Halorhodospira halochloris: one gene and its partner. The protein of the gene in region 1 interacts with the protein of each later gene in a pairwise test. Links are inferred from orthologs where the notes say so. Each region holds a gene or a part of one and is shown on either strand. Other genes may lie near its edges.

The links.
Region 2: the proteins of secD (region 1) and pheT interact in binary tests that used the Escherichia coli proteins (3 or more experiments, as listed by UniProt). The link is inferred for Halorhodospira halochloris from one-to-one orthologs.

Annotation. Positions count from the first base shown.
Region 1 is NZ_AP017372.2:1,626,242-1,634,130, reverse strand. What follows is about bases 2,471-5,456. They hold secD (protein translocase subunit SecD), read left to right. Parts: upstream 2,471-3,017; coding sequence 3,018-4,895; downstream 4,896-5,456. Other genes in these bases: secF (protein translocase subunit SecF), read left to right, coding at 4,898-5,456; yajC (preprotein translocase subunit YajC), read left to right, coding at 2,670-3,014; yajC (preprotein translocase subunit YajC), read left to right, coding at 2,471-2,615. Also shown: HH1059_RS07475 (diguanylate cyclase), read right to left, coding at 1-205; HH1059_RS07470 (carbonic anhydrase), read left to right, coding at 390-995; tRNA guanosine(34) transglycosylase Tgt, read left to right, coding at 1,050-2,159; more of yajC, read left to right, coding at 2,238-2,470; more of secF, read left to right, coding at 5,457-5,854; HH1059_RS07440 (cysteine synthase A), read left to right, coding at 5,947-6,927; HH1059_RS07435 (PrkA family serine protein kinase), read left to right, coding at 7,302-7,889. UniProt on the Escherichia coli protein: Part of the Sec protein translocase complex. Interacts with the SecYEG preprotein conducting channel. SecDF uses the proton motive force (PMF) to complete protein translocation after the ATP-dependent function of SecA.
Region 2 is NZ_AP017372.2:2,297,142-2,305,115, forward strand. Bases 1-3,071 are described here. They hold pheT (phenylalanine--tRNA ligase subunit beta), read left to right. Parts: upstream 1-377; coding sequence 378-2,765; downstream 2,766-3,071. Other genes in these bases: pheS (phenylalanine--tRNA ligase subunit alpha), read left to right, coding at 1-371; ihfA (integration host factor subunit alpha), read left to right, coding at 2,767-3,069; HH1059_RS10405 (MerR family transcriptional regulator), read left to right, coding at 3,047-3,071. Outside these bases: more of HH1059_RS10405, read left to right, coding at 3,072-3,409; HH1059_RS10415 (DUF3015 family protein), read left to right, coding at 3,874-4,353; HH1059_RS10420 (Lnb N-terminal periplasmic domain-containing protein), read left to right, coding at 4,602-6,443; HH1059_RS10425 (alpha/beta hydrolase), read left to right, coding at 6,782-7,630; HH1059_RS10430 (sulfite exporter TauE/SafE family protein), read right to left, coding at 7,654-7,974.

The DNA of each region.
Region 1 (7,889 bases):
GCTGCGTGAGTTCAGCGGTGTCATTATCGTCAGCTGTGTCTGCACGGTCTTCAGTAGTGGAGCCATCGGGCAGATAGATGCCCAGCATCCGGTAGGCCATATTGTTGGCGTATACCAGCGCGCCATCTTCATCTAGGACGATGACCGCTGTTACGTCAGTAGCCAGAACTCTCTCGACTATGCTCAGCTGTGCCCGGCTTGGCAAACGTGATACTCCTCGGCTGACTTATAAGCGCATATTCTGAACGGTTTTAGGTTTAACGGCCAGAGGGAGCATCAAAAATTGGCTTTGCTAATTTCACCAAGCCCACATCAGCTAGTAATGCTGATAAGCCAAAAAGTGGTAACATCGTCCTCCTCCCCCCGTTGATGCATGAGGAATATTCTACATGTTAACTCCATCTGCTGCCTTGGCAAGACTTAAAGAAGGCAATCAGCGGTTTGTGCACGGCGAGCTTTGCTTGCATGAGCGTATGACCCATCAGCGGCGCTTGGAGGTAGCTGCCAAGCAACAGCCTTTTGCCGCAATCCTCGGCTGCGCAGACTCAAGGGTGCCGGCCGAAGAGGTGTTCGACCAGGGAGTAGGCGATCTGTTCGTAGTCAGGGTGGCTGGCAATTACGCTGGCAGGGGCCAGATCGGCAGCCTTGAATACGCTGCAGAGGTCTTATCTGTGCCGCTGATTGTAGTCTTGGGGCATTCTTGCTGTGGCGCAATAGGGGCAACGGTTGATTCCTTGCGTAGCCAAAGCAGGGCGCCTTCAGATGCCTTGCAGGAGATCATCGATGAGTTGCAGCCCTCGGTTCGGCCTCTGCTTGGCGACACCTCAACGGCAGATGCCGAGATCATTGAGGAGGCGACAATAGCCAATGTACGCTCCACAGCCGAGCGGTTGAGTGCTAAGTCTGAGCTACTTGAGCGAGCTATTCAACAAGGGCGGTTGCAAGTCATCGGGGCAAAGTACGATTTGGCTACCGGTGTAGTCGAGTGGATTTAGCGAGGCAGGGAGCTATATACCGGTTTGAGTGTTAATGGCGTTGGCCGCAGGGCCATTTTTGAACTCCTCGCGAATGATGGCGCAGCACGACTGGGCAGGGTGAGACTCCCGAGCGGGACGATCGAGACACCTGCGTTCATGCCGGTTGGCACCTACGGGACGGTCAAAGGCTTGACGCCCGAGGAGGTTAGCGGGCTGGGTGCCGAGGTCATTTTAGCCAATACATTCCATCTTTGGCTGCGACCAGGCACCGAGATCATTCGCCAGCATGGCGGCTTGCACAGCTTTATGGGCTGGTCGGGGCCGATATTGACCGACTCGGGAGGTTTTCAGGTCTACAGTCTGGGCAAGTTGCGCCGGGTTAGTGAGGCCGGTGTCGAGTTTCGCTCGCCGGTTGATGGGGCTAAGGTCTTTATGGGCCCTGAAGAGTCGCTGGCTGTGCAGCGGGAGCTCGGTTCAGACATTGTCATGATATTTGATGAATGTCCGGCCTATCCGGCGCAGTGGGATGAGGTGAAGCGTTCCATGGAGCTGTCTTTGCGCTGGGCGCAGCGCAGTCGTGATGCCCATGGTGAGAGCGCAGCAGCACTTTTTGGTATTGTGCAGGGTGGGGTATATCCGCAGTTGCGTAGCGCTTCGTTGGCAGGTTTGCTGGATATAGGCTTTGATGGCTATGCCATCGGCGGCCTCTCAGTCGGTGAGCCAAGCGCTGAGCGCGATGCCGTGCTCGAGCACCTCGAACCACAGTTACCTGCTAAGCAGCCGCGTTACTTGATGGGGGTTGGCAAGCCGGAAGATTTGGTAGAGTGTGTGCGCCGCGGTATAGATATGTTCGACTGTGTGATGCCGACGCGCAATGCGCGCAACGGCTTTCTGTTTACCTCACAAGGGCTATTGCGCTTGCGCAACAGCCGCTATAGGCAGGATACGCGGGCTGTCGATCCGGCATGTGATTGTTATACTTGCAGGCATTTTTCACGGGCGTATCTAAGTCATCTGCAACGCTGCAACGAGATGCTCGGTTCAAGGTTGGCAACATTGCATAATCTGCGCTATTACCAGACTCTAATGGCCGGGCTGCGTGCAGCGATTAGTGAGGGTAGGCTGGCATCCTTCGTTGATGATTTCTATACTGCACGCGAGCAAAAGCCCCCGCGCGTATGACATAATGCACCTCTGAGCTGTTCGGCGGGAGCCCAGAGGTGACTCGATCATGAGGCTATTGAATAAGGGAGTGGGTTGATGTTGCTGGATTTTTTCATTGCACCGGCATATGCGCAACAGGAGCCGGGCACGGGTGACCTGGTCTTTTTCCTGGTCTTCACGGCGCTCCTGATTGCTATTTTCTATTTTCTGCTAATTCGTCCGCAGCGCAAAAGGATGAAGGAACATCAGGAAATGGTTGAGGGCTTACAAGTGGGCGATGAGGTTGTCACCGCGGGGGGCGAGCTTGGTCGCATCACCCGAGTTAGTGATGATTTCGTTCGCTTGGAGGTTGCGCAGGGGGTAGAGTGGAGCATTAAGCGCGAGATGGTTGGTGAGGTGTTACCTCAAGGAACGCTGGATAAGGCGCGCAGCGGCGATGACTCGCGGGAGACAGAGACCGAACAGCAATCATAGGGCGCTGTTTAGGTAAGCTATAAGAGAATTTTGTAATATAACGGAGCTAGCTATATGGATTTCTTGATTTCCAGTGCCTGGGCGCAGAATGAGGCTCAGCAGGGTGATATATGGTTTAGCATCATGCTACTGGTGGGCATGATCGCGCTGTTTTATTTCCTGCTGATACGTCCGCAGAGTAAGCGGGCTAAAGAGCACCGCCAAATGGTCGAGGATTTGACCAAGGGTGATGAGGTGGTTACCAACGGTGGTTTGCTCGGGCGCATTACTCAGGTCGGCGAGAACTTTGCCACAGTAGAGGTAGCTAACGGTCTGCAGGTGCAGATCCAGAAGCATGCGGTGGCCAACGTGATGCCTAAGGGCACGATCAAGGAACTGGAAAACAAGAAGGGCAAGTAGCTCTTGAACCGCTATCCACTCTGGAAATACATATTAGTTCTCACCGTCCTGACGGTAGGGGTAATATTCGCCCTGCCGAACCTCTTTGGTGAAGACCCTTCGGTGGTAATAACTACCGAGGATGGTGAGATCCCTGCCGAGGAGACCCAGTCCGAGGTTCTCTCTTTCCTTGAAGAGGAAGGCTTGAGCCCGGCGGTGCATGAGGTCCTAGAAGAGCGCTGGGTGTTGCGCTACGACTCTACGGATCGGCAGATGCGCGCCTCTGACATGATCTCTGCCAAACTCGGCCGCGACTATTCGGTAGCCATGACCTTGGTTCCGGCCACGCCGCAGTTCTTGCGTGCCATAGGGGCTGAGCCGATGTTCTTGGGGCTGGATCTGCGTGGCGGGGTCCATTTCCTGCTCCAGGTCGATCTCGATGCGATGATCAACGACACCCTTGAGGGTTACGAGAGGGATATCCGCACCCTCATGCGCGAAGAGCGAATCCGCTATTCCAGCATTGAGGTGAGTGATGAGCAGGATCTGCGGCTGATCTTCACCAGCGAGGATTTGCGCGCCCGCGCCGAAGGGTTAATCAGCGAGCAGGTTGAAGGAATAGAGATAGATAAGCAGCCGAGCAATGGCGATTATCTGCTCATCGTCAAGCTTGACGAAGATGATCAGCAGGAGATGATCAACCTCGCTGTGCAGCAGAACGTCACTACGCTGCGCAACCGGGTTGATGAGCTGGGTGTGGCTGAACCGATTGTACAGCGCCAGGGATCTGATCGGATAGTGGTACAGTTGCCTGGGGTGCAAGACCCAGCGCAGGCGAAAGAGATACTTGGTGCTACTGCCACCCTTGAGTTCCGCTTCGTAGATCACAGCGACTTCCCGTTTACTGGCGACCCGGATGACCCTGATGCCGTACCAGCGGGCTCGGAACTCTTCCCCACGCGCAATGTTGAACATGCTGGTGATTATGTCCTGCTCGAGCGTGATTACATTGTTACCGGAGAGCGGATCATCGATGCCTCATCAGGTTATGATCAGCAGACCGGTTCACCCGAGGTAAACATCCGCCTCTCCGGTACTGGCGGCAGGATCATGAACCGGGCTACCCGTGAGCGTGTCGGCGATCATATGGGGGTTCTGTTCATTGAGCGGGTTACCGAGACGGAACTGGTCGATGGTGAGCCGCAGCGGGTTAGCCGCGAGATAGAAGAGGTGATCAGCGTTGCTCGGATCCGCGAAGCCTTGGGTGGGCGATTCCGCATCACCGGGATAGACTCAAGCGAAGAGGCGAGTAATCTGGCATTGCTGCTGCGGGCTGGTGCCTTGGCTGCCCCTATAGATATTGTTGAAGAGCGGACTATCGGCCCGAGCTTGGGTGCCGAGAATGTCGAGCGCGGCTTTATGGCCGTTGTCATCGGGTTCTTCCTGGTCGTCGCCTTCATGGCCGTCTATTACCGGGTGTTTGGATTAGTTGCCAATCTTGCGCTGTTCACCAACCTGATAATCATAGTAGCCGTACTATCTATGTTGCAGGCTACACTGACATTGCCGGGCATTGCTGGTATCGTCCTGACCGTCGGTATGGCTGTAGACGCTAACGTGCTCATATTCCAGCGCATCCGCGAAGAGTTGAAGGCCGGAACGCCAATTCAGACAGCCATTGACCGTGGCTATTCAAAAGCACTTTCAACCATCGCCGATGCCAACGTGACTACGCTCATAGCCGCTGCAATGCTGTTTATATTTGGAACAGGTCCAGTGCAGGGCTTTGCGGTCACCCTCGCTATCGGTTTGGCAACCTCCATGTTTACAGCCATTGTTGGCACGCGCGCTGTGATCAATCTGATCTATGGTGGGCGCAAGGTCACGGAGCTTAAGATCTAACTATGGAGATCTTTAAACAGGATCCAAATTTCAATTTCCTCGGCCATCGGCGCATCGGCTTTGGCCTTTCGGCGCTGCTGTTGGTGATCTCTATCGGCTCCTTACTTTGGCAGGGGTTGAACCTGGGAATAGACTTTACCGGCGGGACTCTAGTCGAAGTAGGTTACGAGGAGTCGATTGAGGTATCCGAAGTGGAGGCGATACTCGCCGAGACTGAGTTCGAAGATGCTCAGGTAATGCACTTCGGCTCACCGCGCGAGATCATGATCCGTGTTCCGCCTATGGATGGCGTTGAGCAGGCGCAAATATCCGAGCAGATCTTCGATAAGCTCAGCGCTGCTCATGATGGTGTCGATTTGCGCCGAGTGGAGTTTGTCGGTCCGCAGATCGGCGAGGAGCTAACTGAGCAGGGTTTGATGGCCCTAGGTTTGGCCCTGCTTGGTGTCTTGATCTACGTCGCCTTTCGCTTCGAGTACCGCTTTGCGGTAGGTGCCGTAGCAGCCCTGCTGCACGATATAGTGATCATCATAGGCTTCTTCTCGCTGACCCGGATGACCTTCGACTTGACGGTGCTAGCGGCACTGCTGGCAACTATCGGCTATTCGCTCAATGACACTATTGTTGTCTCTGATCGTATCCGCGAGAACTTCCTCAAGGTTCGCAAGGGGACGACAGAGTTCGTCATGAATATGGCGATAAACCAGACCCTCTCGCGCACCTTGGTGACCTCGTTTACCACCTTGCTAGTGGTATGTGCCCTCATCTTTTTAGGCGGTGAGATCATTCGCGGGTTCGCTGTTGCCTTGCTGGTAGGGGTGCTAGTCGGTTCTTACTCGTCGATCTTCATTGCCAGTGCTACCTCCCTGGCTCTCGGTGTGAGTAAGCAGGATCTGATCCCGCCAGAGAAAGAAGGGTCCGATCAGCCCGACCTTGAGGTACCCCCATCGGAGAGGCCGTGAATTAATATCGGCTTTGCCATCTATTAGTAGCGTAACCTAGTCTGATGCCAGTATGATATATATCAATACTGGCATCAGATAAGGGGTTTGGTATGGACATCTGCGATGGCTTTGTTGGGGCGATAGGTAGGACCCCGCTGATTCGGTTGTCTGCATTAAGTGCCGAGACAGGGTGCGAAATACTCGCAAAGGCAGAGTGGCTAAACCCCGGCGGCTCGGTTAAGGATAGGGCCGCTTGGGGGATAATAAATAACGCCGAAAGGGCTGGTCAGCTGCGCCCCGGTGGGATAGTAGTGGAGGGCACCGCCGGCAATACCGGCATTGGTTTGGCGCATATCTGCAACGCCCGCGGTTACCGCTGTATCATTGTAATCCCCGAGACTCAAACCCAAGAGAAGATCGACCTGCTGAAGACCCTTGGCGCTGAGGTCCACCTGGTGCCTCCCGCTCCTTATAGTGACCCCAACAACTATCAGAAGATAGCCGGGCGGATGGCTGCAGAGATGGAGGGGGCGATATGGGCAAATCAGTTCGATAATACCGCCAACCGTGATGCCCATTACTCTACAACCGGGCCCGAGATATGGGAGCAATGCGCCGGTCAGATAGATGCCTTTGTCGCTGCTACCGGTACCGGAGGAACGCTGGGCGGGGTTGCGCGTGCCCTCAAAGAGCGCTCGGACAAGGTGCGCATTGTACTCGCTGACCCGGCCGGTAGTTCCCTATATAACTACGTCTATCACGGCACTCCGAGTTCCAGCTCCGGCAGTTCGATCACCGAGGGGATAGGCAGTAGTAGGGTAACCGCCAATCTCCAGGACACCCCGATAGATACTGCATACAGTATCCCGGATACAGAGTCTGTGCCGATGGTCTATCGGCTACTGTACCAAGAGGGTTTGTTCGTAGGCAGTTCGAGCGGGGTTAACGTTAGTGCAGCGCTGCGATTAGCCAAAGAGCTTGGGCCAGGGCATACAATTGTGACGGTGCTCTGTGATGGCGGGGCGCGCTACTCTTCACGGCTATTTAATTCGCAGTGGCTCGCCGAGAAGCAGCTACTCCCGGCTGGATAGCTATATGTCGCTCCGCTACCGCTTTGGCGTTGTTCTAACCATAGCGCTAGCCTGGGTGGGACCTCTAGAAACTTCCCTTGCGCTATCACCTGCCACGGCGTGGAGGACGCCGTGAATCAATCCCTGGAGGCTTCATGGCGCCATCCCTGGCGCCAAGACCTCCACGCCGTGGCAGGTGATAGCGCAAGGGAAGTTTCTAGAGGTCCTGTGGAGAGGAGCAGTTCCGTCAGTTAGCGCGGCTTATAAGCCCAAAAAACTTGTTTTTATTTTATCTTTAATGGAACACCCTTTCTTGTATAAACGTCTAATATAATGGGTAGGCAGGAGCACGAGTTCGCAAGCTACATCCCAATATCCATTAGAGGGTGTGATCCATGGATACAGCCGCTGATCTGATAGCCCGTTATGCCCGCAGCTATGAACGTCGCCAGGAACAAACCATGTCCCTGGCTGACTATTTGGAGCTATGTCGTGATGATCCCATGGCCTATGCCTCCCCTGCTGAACGTCTGGTGGCCGCCATAGGTGAGCCGAATATCATAGACACCTCCAAAGATGAACGCTTGGGGCGCATATTCCTCAACCGGACCCTACGCATCTATCCCGCCTTTGAAGATTTTTACGGTATGGAGGAGACCATTGAGCGGCTAGTCGGTTTTCTCCAGTACGCCGCTCAAGGTCTGGAAGAGCGCAAGCAGATACTCTACTTGCTCGGCCCGGTAGGCGGTGGTAAATCCTCGCTAGCGGAACGTTTAAAGCACCTGATGGAGAAGTATCCGATCTATGTGCTGAAGGCAGAGGATGAGATAAGTCCGGTCTTTGAAAGCCCATTAGGGCTATTTGATCCGCAGCAGCACGGTCCGGATTTGGAAGAGCGCTTTGGTATACCGCGGCGCAAGCTGAGTGGGCTACTGTCGCCGTGGGCAGTCAAGCGCCTCGACGAGTATGGCGGTGATCTCAGC
Region 2 (7,974 bases), 670 kb from region 1 along the record:
GCCAAGTGAGCCTGGCTGATCTAAAAGGCGTGTTGCACGAATTCTTGAGCGCATTCTTCGAGCGCTCGGTAGCGGTACGCTTTCGCCCGTCATATTTCCCCTTTACCGAACCATCAGCCGAGGTCGATGTCGAGTGCGTAATTTGCGGCGGTGATGGCTGCCGGGTCTGCAAGCAAAGTGGCTGGCTTGAGGTGATGGGGTGCGGCATGGTCCACCCGGCGGTTTTTGAGCATGTCGGGATAGACCCTGAACAATGGACCGGTTACGCATTTGGCATGGGCGTAGAGCGCTTAGCCATGCTGCGTTATGGCGTTGATGATCTGCGCCTGTTTTTCGACAACGATCTCCGCTTCCTCGGCCAATTCCGGTGAACTCCCATGCGTGTAAGTGAGCAATGGTTACGCGAGTTGGTCAACCCGCCACTCTCTTCGCAACAACTTGCCCAGGCGCTGACCATGGCAGGCCTGGAAGTCGACTCCGTGGAGCCTGCAGCTCCGCAATTTCAAGGCATAGTAATCGGCGAAATCACCTCCTGCGCCGCGCATCCTGATGCCGATAATTTGCAAGTTTGCCGAGTCAGGATCGACCAAAATGCGGAGCAATTTGAGGTTGTTTGCGCCGCCCCTAACGCTCGCCCCGGCATCCGGGTGCCTTTTGCTCCGGTAGGTGCTCAGTTACCCGATGGCCGCGAAGTGGAAGCTGCCGAAGTGCGCGGCAAGAAGTCATCCGGCATGCTTTGCTCAGCGGCTGAGCTAGGGTTAAGTGATGATCACAGCGGACTGCTGGAAATAACCCCCGACCTACCCCTAGGAGCCGACCTGCGGGTAGCCCTAGACCTCGATGACACCATTTTTGACATTGATCTAACCCCCAACCGCGCCGACTGCCTAGGCATGACCGGAGTGGCCAGGGAAGTCTCGGCCATTACCAAGACGCCATTCCGCGGACTACAAACAATAAACATAGGCGCGGATCGCAAGGATAGCGTAGCTGTTGAATTAGCCAGCCCAGCGGACTGCTCACGCTACTGCGGCCGAGTGATAAGAGGCATCAACCCGCAAGCCCCCACGCCCACTTGGCTGCGTGAGCGGTTGCGCCGTGCCGGGATAAGGAGCGTATCGGCGGTTGTCGATATCACCAATTACGTCATGCTCGAACTCGGCCAGCCCATGCACGCCTTCGATCTCAATAAGCTGCAACCACCGATTGTTGTGCGTCGAGCTCAGCCTAATGAAAAGCTCGAACTGCTTGGCGGCGAACAGAATGTAGAGCTCGATGAAGATGTGCTAGTCATTACCGATCAGAGTGGGCCGATCGCATTTGCTGGGGTGATGGGGGGCGCCGCTACCGCAGTGAATGACCAGACCCAAGACATATTTCTCGAAGCGGCTTTTTTCAATCCTGCTACTATCGCTGGCAGAGCTCGAAGGTACGGTTTGCACACCGACTCATCCCACCGCTTCGAGCGCGGCGTAGACTTTGCCGCTGCTGCCAAAGCCTCTGAAAGGGCCACCAGCCTTGTCTGTGAGATATGCGGCGGTTCCCCCGGACCGCTTGATGACACGTTTGATCCCAGCGCGCTGCCCCGGCGCAGTCCAATCAAACTGCGTCGCCAACGACTTGAATCACTCCTCGGCTGGTCGCTAGATGACCCAACTGTGACAAGCATGCTCGAGAGCCTGGGAACTGATCCGCAACAGCTTGATGATGGATGGCGCGTGCAGCCTCCTAGTTGGCGCTTTGACCTGGAGCGCGAAGTCGACCTGATCGAGGAGGTGGCCAGGCTCTATGGTTACAACTCCATCCCCGAGCGCCCCCTCCAGGCACCACTGCATGTGGCCTCTGCGCCCGAGCAAGAGATCGGCCCCGAGCAGCTCAAACAGACCCTTGTGGAGCGGGGCTATTACGAGGCGATAACCTACTCATTTGTTGATCCTGCCCTGCAGCAGCAAATCGACCCTGATAGTCAAGCCCTGCCCTTGGCCAATCCACTCTCCGCAGAACTAGCGGTAATGCGCACCACCCTTTGGCCTGGGCTGCTCAAAGCGGCGCAGCACAATCAACACCGCCAACATGAGCGGGTTCGTTTGTTCGAGCTGGGCGGCGTATTTTACGGTGATCTCGACAATCTAGCCCAAACCTCTCGCCTAGCGGGTGTTTGCTGCGGCCCATTGTTGAAAGAGCAGTGGGACGGTTCGCGGCGGGCAGCGGACTTTTTCGATGTAAAGGCCGATCTTGAGGCGCTGTTAGTGCGCACCGGCAATATGGACGAATTCACCTTTGTTGCTGATACAAACCCTGCCCTCCACCCCGGCCAATCAGCCCGCATTGACATGCGTGGTCAGCCGGTGGGATGGATCGGCACGCTGCACCCCGCACACGCCACGACCCTGGAACTATCCGCTAACACCGTACTGTTTGAGATCGACTACTCAGCACTTGCCGCAGCCAGGTTGCCCGAATTCCAGGCTATATCCCGTTATCCAGCGGTACGTCGCGATATAGCAGTGGTTGTAGATAATGAAATCAGCACCGATGATCTGCTGCGAGCAGCGCGCGCGCAAGCCGGTGATCTCCTCGTAGACTTGGTCCTATTCGATATTTACCGTGGCAAAGGTATCCCGGAAGGCTCTAAAAGTGTTGCCATGGGCTTGATTTTGCAGGATTATTGCCGCACGCTAACAGAAGAGGATGTAGAGCGAACTACCCAGGCCGTTTTAAAACACCTGCAGGACGAGTACCAAGCGAGCTTGAGAGGGGGATAGGATGTCTTTAACTAAGGCTGACATTGCCGAGCGGCTTTTTGAGGAGTTAGGCTTAAACAAGCGCGAGGCTAAAGAGTTGGTCGAGCTCTTTTTCGAAGAGATCCGTGTAGCACTAGAGAGTGGCGAACCAGTAAAGCTCTCTGGATTCGGTAACTTTGAACTACGCGATAAAAACCAAAGACCGGGACGTAACCCCAAAACCGGAGAGGAGATTCCGATATCAGCTCGGCGCGTGGTGACGTTTCGCCCCGGCCAAAAACTAAAGAGCCGTGTCGAGGGCTATGCCGGAACCACAGAAGAATAACCAGGATGAGCTGCAGCCGATACCGGCAAAGCGCTATTTCACTATTGGTGAAGTCAGTGATCTGTGCGCGGTCAAGCCCCACGTCCTCAGGTACTGGGAGCAGGAGTTCCCCCAACTCAAGCCGGTAAAGCGTCGCGGCAACAGGCGTTACTATCAACGTCAGGACGTCATCTTAATCAGGCGTATCCGCGCCCTCCTTTACGATGAAGGCTTTACAATTGGGGGCGCTAGACAGAAGTTGGAAAGCGGTGAAGAGCGTGAGGATACGCGCGAAAGCAAGCAGGTTATCCGGCAGATGCGCTCTGAACTTGAATCGGTGCTCAATATCCTAAAAAGATGAGGCTTGCCGATAAAAGCACATAGATGTATGATCAACGGTCAATTCGGGGCGTAGCGCAGTCTGGTAGCGCACCTGCATGGGGTGCAGGTGGTCGCAGGTTCAAATCCTGCCGCCCCGACCAGACAATCAAATGCTTATCGCTCGATAGAGCTTCACAAGAGCGTCCAGCTGTATAGAAAACCGCGTCGACACAGCAGCCACACCTACCCACCGATAACAATAGAGCCGCAAACAAATCCCTTGATCCAAGTGATCAGATTGTATTACTTAGATTATTATTTGATCGCAAGATTTACGCCAAATGTTTTTTCTTTTTCTTTGTGTTGGGAATAATCGCCACACCATGCCCTATCGCCAATCTTGCACATAACGTGATAGATTGGATACAGGTCGTGTGAGACGGCCAGAGCTTAGATTTAGGCTTGTTATAAACGATTCTCATACGAGAAAATAAGGAGAGAGTTATGCGTAAAAGTTACCTAGCGGCTACCGCACTTGCCGGAACGATGGCTGTGGCCGGAGTAGCTAAGGCTGACAATACCGGTTGCGGTCTCGGCAGCATGGTTTGGGAGGGTCAGTCTGGAATTGCTCAAGACATACTTGCAGTAACCACCAATGGCATCTCCGCTAACCAGTTCTTCGGTATCACTTCGGGCACCCTTGGCTGCGAGCACGGCGCTACCATCACTGCCGAGGCTGATGCTTTCATGGCTGAGAACATGGAGTCGATCATAGTAGAGGCTGCCAACGGCGGCGGTGAGAGCATTGATACGCTAGCTGCCCTGCTTGACATCGAAGAGGCTGACAGAGGCGAGTTTGCCGAGCACATGCAGCAAAACTTTGCCGAGATATTCCCGTCAGAAAACGTCACTGCCGGTGAGGTTATGGAAAACCTAGAGTCCAGCATGGCCGCAAGCGAGACTCTAAACCGCTATACCGCTTGAAAAGGCTGATATATAACAGCCGTTTAAGCGTCAGATCGCCTAGGTGTCTTGCCTAGGCGATCTATTTTTAGGACTAACATCTATAGACAACTTAACAAGAGTACATTCTCGTTGTGATGAACCTTAGCTGGCTCATCTGCCCGAAACATTCTCTTTCTAGCTCATTTTATGCGGTTTTGCTTATACTGCTATTAAGCAACCCAGTCATTGGGTCAGAAGTAGCGTTTGGTGCTCCCCCTGAAGAGCTTTTGGAATCCTCAGAAGTTGCCGAGCTAGCCCAAGATTCCCGTTGGCTAAGCTTGCTCGCCTACGAGAACAGGGTTTTCCGGCCGGGACGTCGAGGCATGGTGAAAACGCCGGGATTCTATCTTCACGAAGATGGCAGAAATGATCCTCATGCCGAATTAAAAGCAACCTTAAAAGCTTTATTTGCCCCAACAATCCCCGGAGCAGATGATGCCCATGCCGCTTGCCTATTCCCTGCTCGTAGACAGTTCATATTTAGTGAGCTAAATCTGGCTGAGTTCATATCACGGCTGCCAACTCCTCAGTGTCGAGCCTACACTAGCTGGCGAGAGCGCATAGAAACCGAACGTGTAGCACTTATCTTTGCCGACGCCTACATGGGTAACCCGGCGTCAATGTTCGGCCATACCTTATTACGTTTAGATAGTAGCGCAGATAGCAAACATACATTAACTTCGTTTGCCCTCAATCACGCCGCGCAAACTGGAGAGGATCACGGCGTCATTTTTGCTATGCGTGGTGTCTTAGGAAGTTACCCTGGATCTTACGCCATAATGCCTTACTACCAAAAGGTAAACGAATATACGCGGCTAGATAGGCGTGATTTATGGGAGTACAAGCTAAACTTAGATGATGCTGCCATAGATAGATTGCTCGCACACCTTTGGGAACTAGATGGTGTTGGCCTGCCGTATTATTTCTTTTATCAAAATTGCTCCTTAAGACTGATGTATCTTCTTGAAATTGCCGACCCAGATCTAGACTTGGTCAGCAACTTTAACTTTTGGGCTATCCCGGCTGACACTGTTCGGGCTGTGAAAGAACACCCCGAACTAGTAGATCAGATAACCTACCGCCCGTCTGCCGCTCGCAAACTTGATTACGCCTTCGAACAATTGACCGATGACCAGAGCAAATTAGCTAAAGATTTAGCTTATGGCGAAATCGATGCCTCAAGCGAGGCCTTAGTTGAACTGCCTGAAGATAAAAGAGCCCATATCCTAGAGGCAGGTTACGAATATCTAGACTATCTGGCTCAAACGAAAGATTTAGGTGAGGAGTCACGATCTCGGCGCTACAACCTGTTACTAGCACGATCTCGCTTAAGCGCTGAGAGTCTTGCAGACCCACCACGCCCTGATGTACGGCCAGACGAAGGTCACCGAACGGGCAGATATGGCATCGGCTTTGGCCAACTTGATGGGGTCAACTACGCTGAAATCCAGTGGCGCGGCTCATATCACGACCTTCTAGATCCTCCGGGCGGCTATTTGCCCGGCGCACAAATCGAAATGCTTGATCTGAGAGCCCGTTATTACCAGGATGATGACCCTCGCAACGGCACTGAGCCAGACGGCGGGCTTGAGCTAGAGAGGCTAAACCTAGTAAACGTTCGCTCTATTACACCACGTAACCAGCCACTACCGGGTATTACTTGGGGAGCAGAACTGGGCGCGCAGCAACACCGGGCTGAGGAGGGGCAACGGGCGCTAGCCGGCACCACATCTGCCCACGTCGGTTCTGCTTGGCGTTTTGGGGACACAAAATCTGGTCGCCTAGTGGTTGCAGGTGCAACAACTTTGCGTGGTTCTCCTGATTTTGATGATGGCTACCGAGCAGGCGTTGGTGGCCAAATGGAGATTCTCTATAGCCGCCCTCTAGCCCGTTTGAGCTTATCTGCAGAGAGTCTAGCTTTCCACGACAACAAAGAATCATGGCGGGTTGCAGCGAAAACTGCTATCAGTATAACCAGTAACTCCGCCATACGTTTGCATGCTATCCGCGAAAAGGACTTTGAGGTACGCCATAATGAAGTGCAGCTGCTTATGCATTTTTACTTTTGATACAGAAGGAGTAACGGTGCCCTCAGGTGGCCTCTAAAAACTCCGCCGGCGCTACCATCCGCCCCGGTGTGGAGGTCTTGGCACCAGGGATGGCGCCATGAAGCCTCCAGGGATGGATTCACGGCGTCCTCCACACCGGGGCGGATGGTAGCGCCGGCGGAGTTTTTAGAGGTTCCCCTCAGCACCTATCAACCATCGGCCCGAGGGGAACTTAAAGGTTCTTAATCGCTATGCGGATCCTCGAATTATCAGTTAATACAACTACTCCCCGATCACCGCTAGTATGTAAACTCACAAGAGCGACTCTAATACTTGTTTTGATTTCAGCAGCCGCCTTGGTGTCGGGCTGCCAGCGGGCATTCTTCTTTCCCAGTGAGGAACACTACTGGGATCCTAAAGAGGAAGGAGTGGAGTATGAGGACGTATTCTTTAAATCCTCGGATGGGGTAAAGCTCCACGGCTGGTTTCTACCGGCTCAAGGTGATGAGACTTTTGGCACCATTATTCACCTCCATGGAAACGCCCAGAATATAAGCACCCATTTAGTATCCGTATGGTGGCTACCAAAACACGGTTTTAACGTCTTTGTCTTCGATTATCGGGGATTTGGCCATTCAGAGGGACGGCCTGATTTTAGCGGTGTACACAAAGACGCCCACGCCGCCTTAGAAACGGTTATTAACGACATGGAAAAGGACCCCGAAACGCTGCTAGTCTTCGGTCAGAGCATCGGCGCGAGCATTGCTATAACTTCGCTAAGCCTCTGGGAAGGAGAAGAGCCTGCCGGGTTGGTAGCCGAAACCCCATTCGCATGTTATCGGCAAATAACCCGTGAGGTTCTAGGTAGCTTTTGGCTGACATGGCCATTTCAATATCCGTTCTCCTGGCTAGTCACGGATGCGTACTCGCCAATTGATTTTATTCATGACCTGCAAATGCCAGTACTGCTTATAGCCGCCGAGAAAGACAGAACTACCCCTCCCCATCACGCCGAGAGCCTCTATGAGGCGGCATCTCCGCCCAGACACATCTGGCATATAGAGGGCGCTAGACACGGCCTTCCTATGGCCGACTCCAGGGTCCGTAAACACTTACTAGACACATTCCATGGCTGGCTTGAAGGCGATTTGGATGCGGCTGAAAAGGCACCTGCCGATCCCTGGCAGCAGGATCCGCCACGCCCCTAGGCACTTCTAAACTCTCCCGGATCCTACCCCCACACCCCCTGCCCTATAGCAGCCAATCCGGCCACAGCAGAGACCCCCAGCACCGCTGCACGCAGCCACTGGCGATCAAAGATCGTAGCGGTGTAGATGGATACCCAGAAGCCGATTAGTATCGGCGGCAGCAGACTCAGCCCAATGAGCATCTCTTCTAGCCCGAACCGCCCAATCACCGCAAGCGCGCTCAGCGAGCCGAACGCCCCGACTACAAAGACCGCCGAGAGCGAGGCGCGCAATCGAGCACCACTGACGCTTTGATAGGCAATAGCCAGGGGCGGACCACCGATAGAGGTAGCTGTGGCCATAAA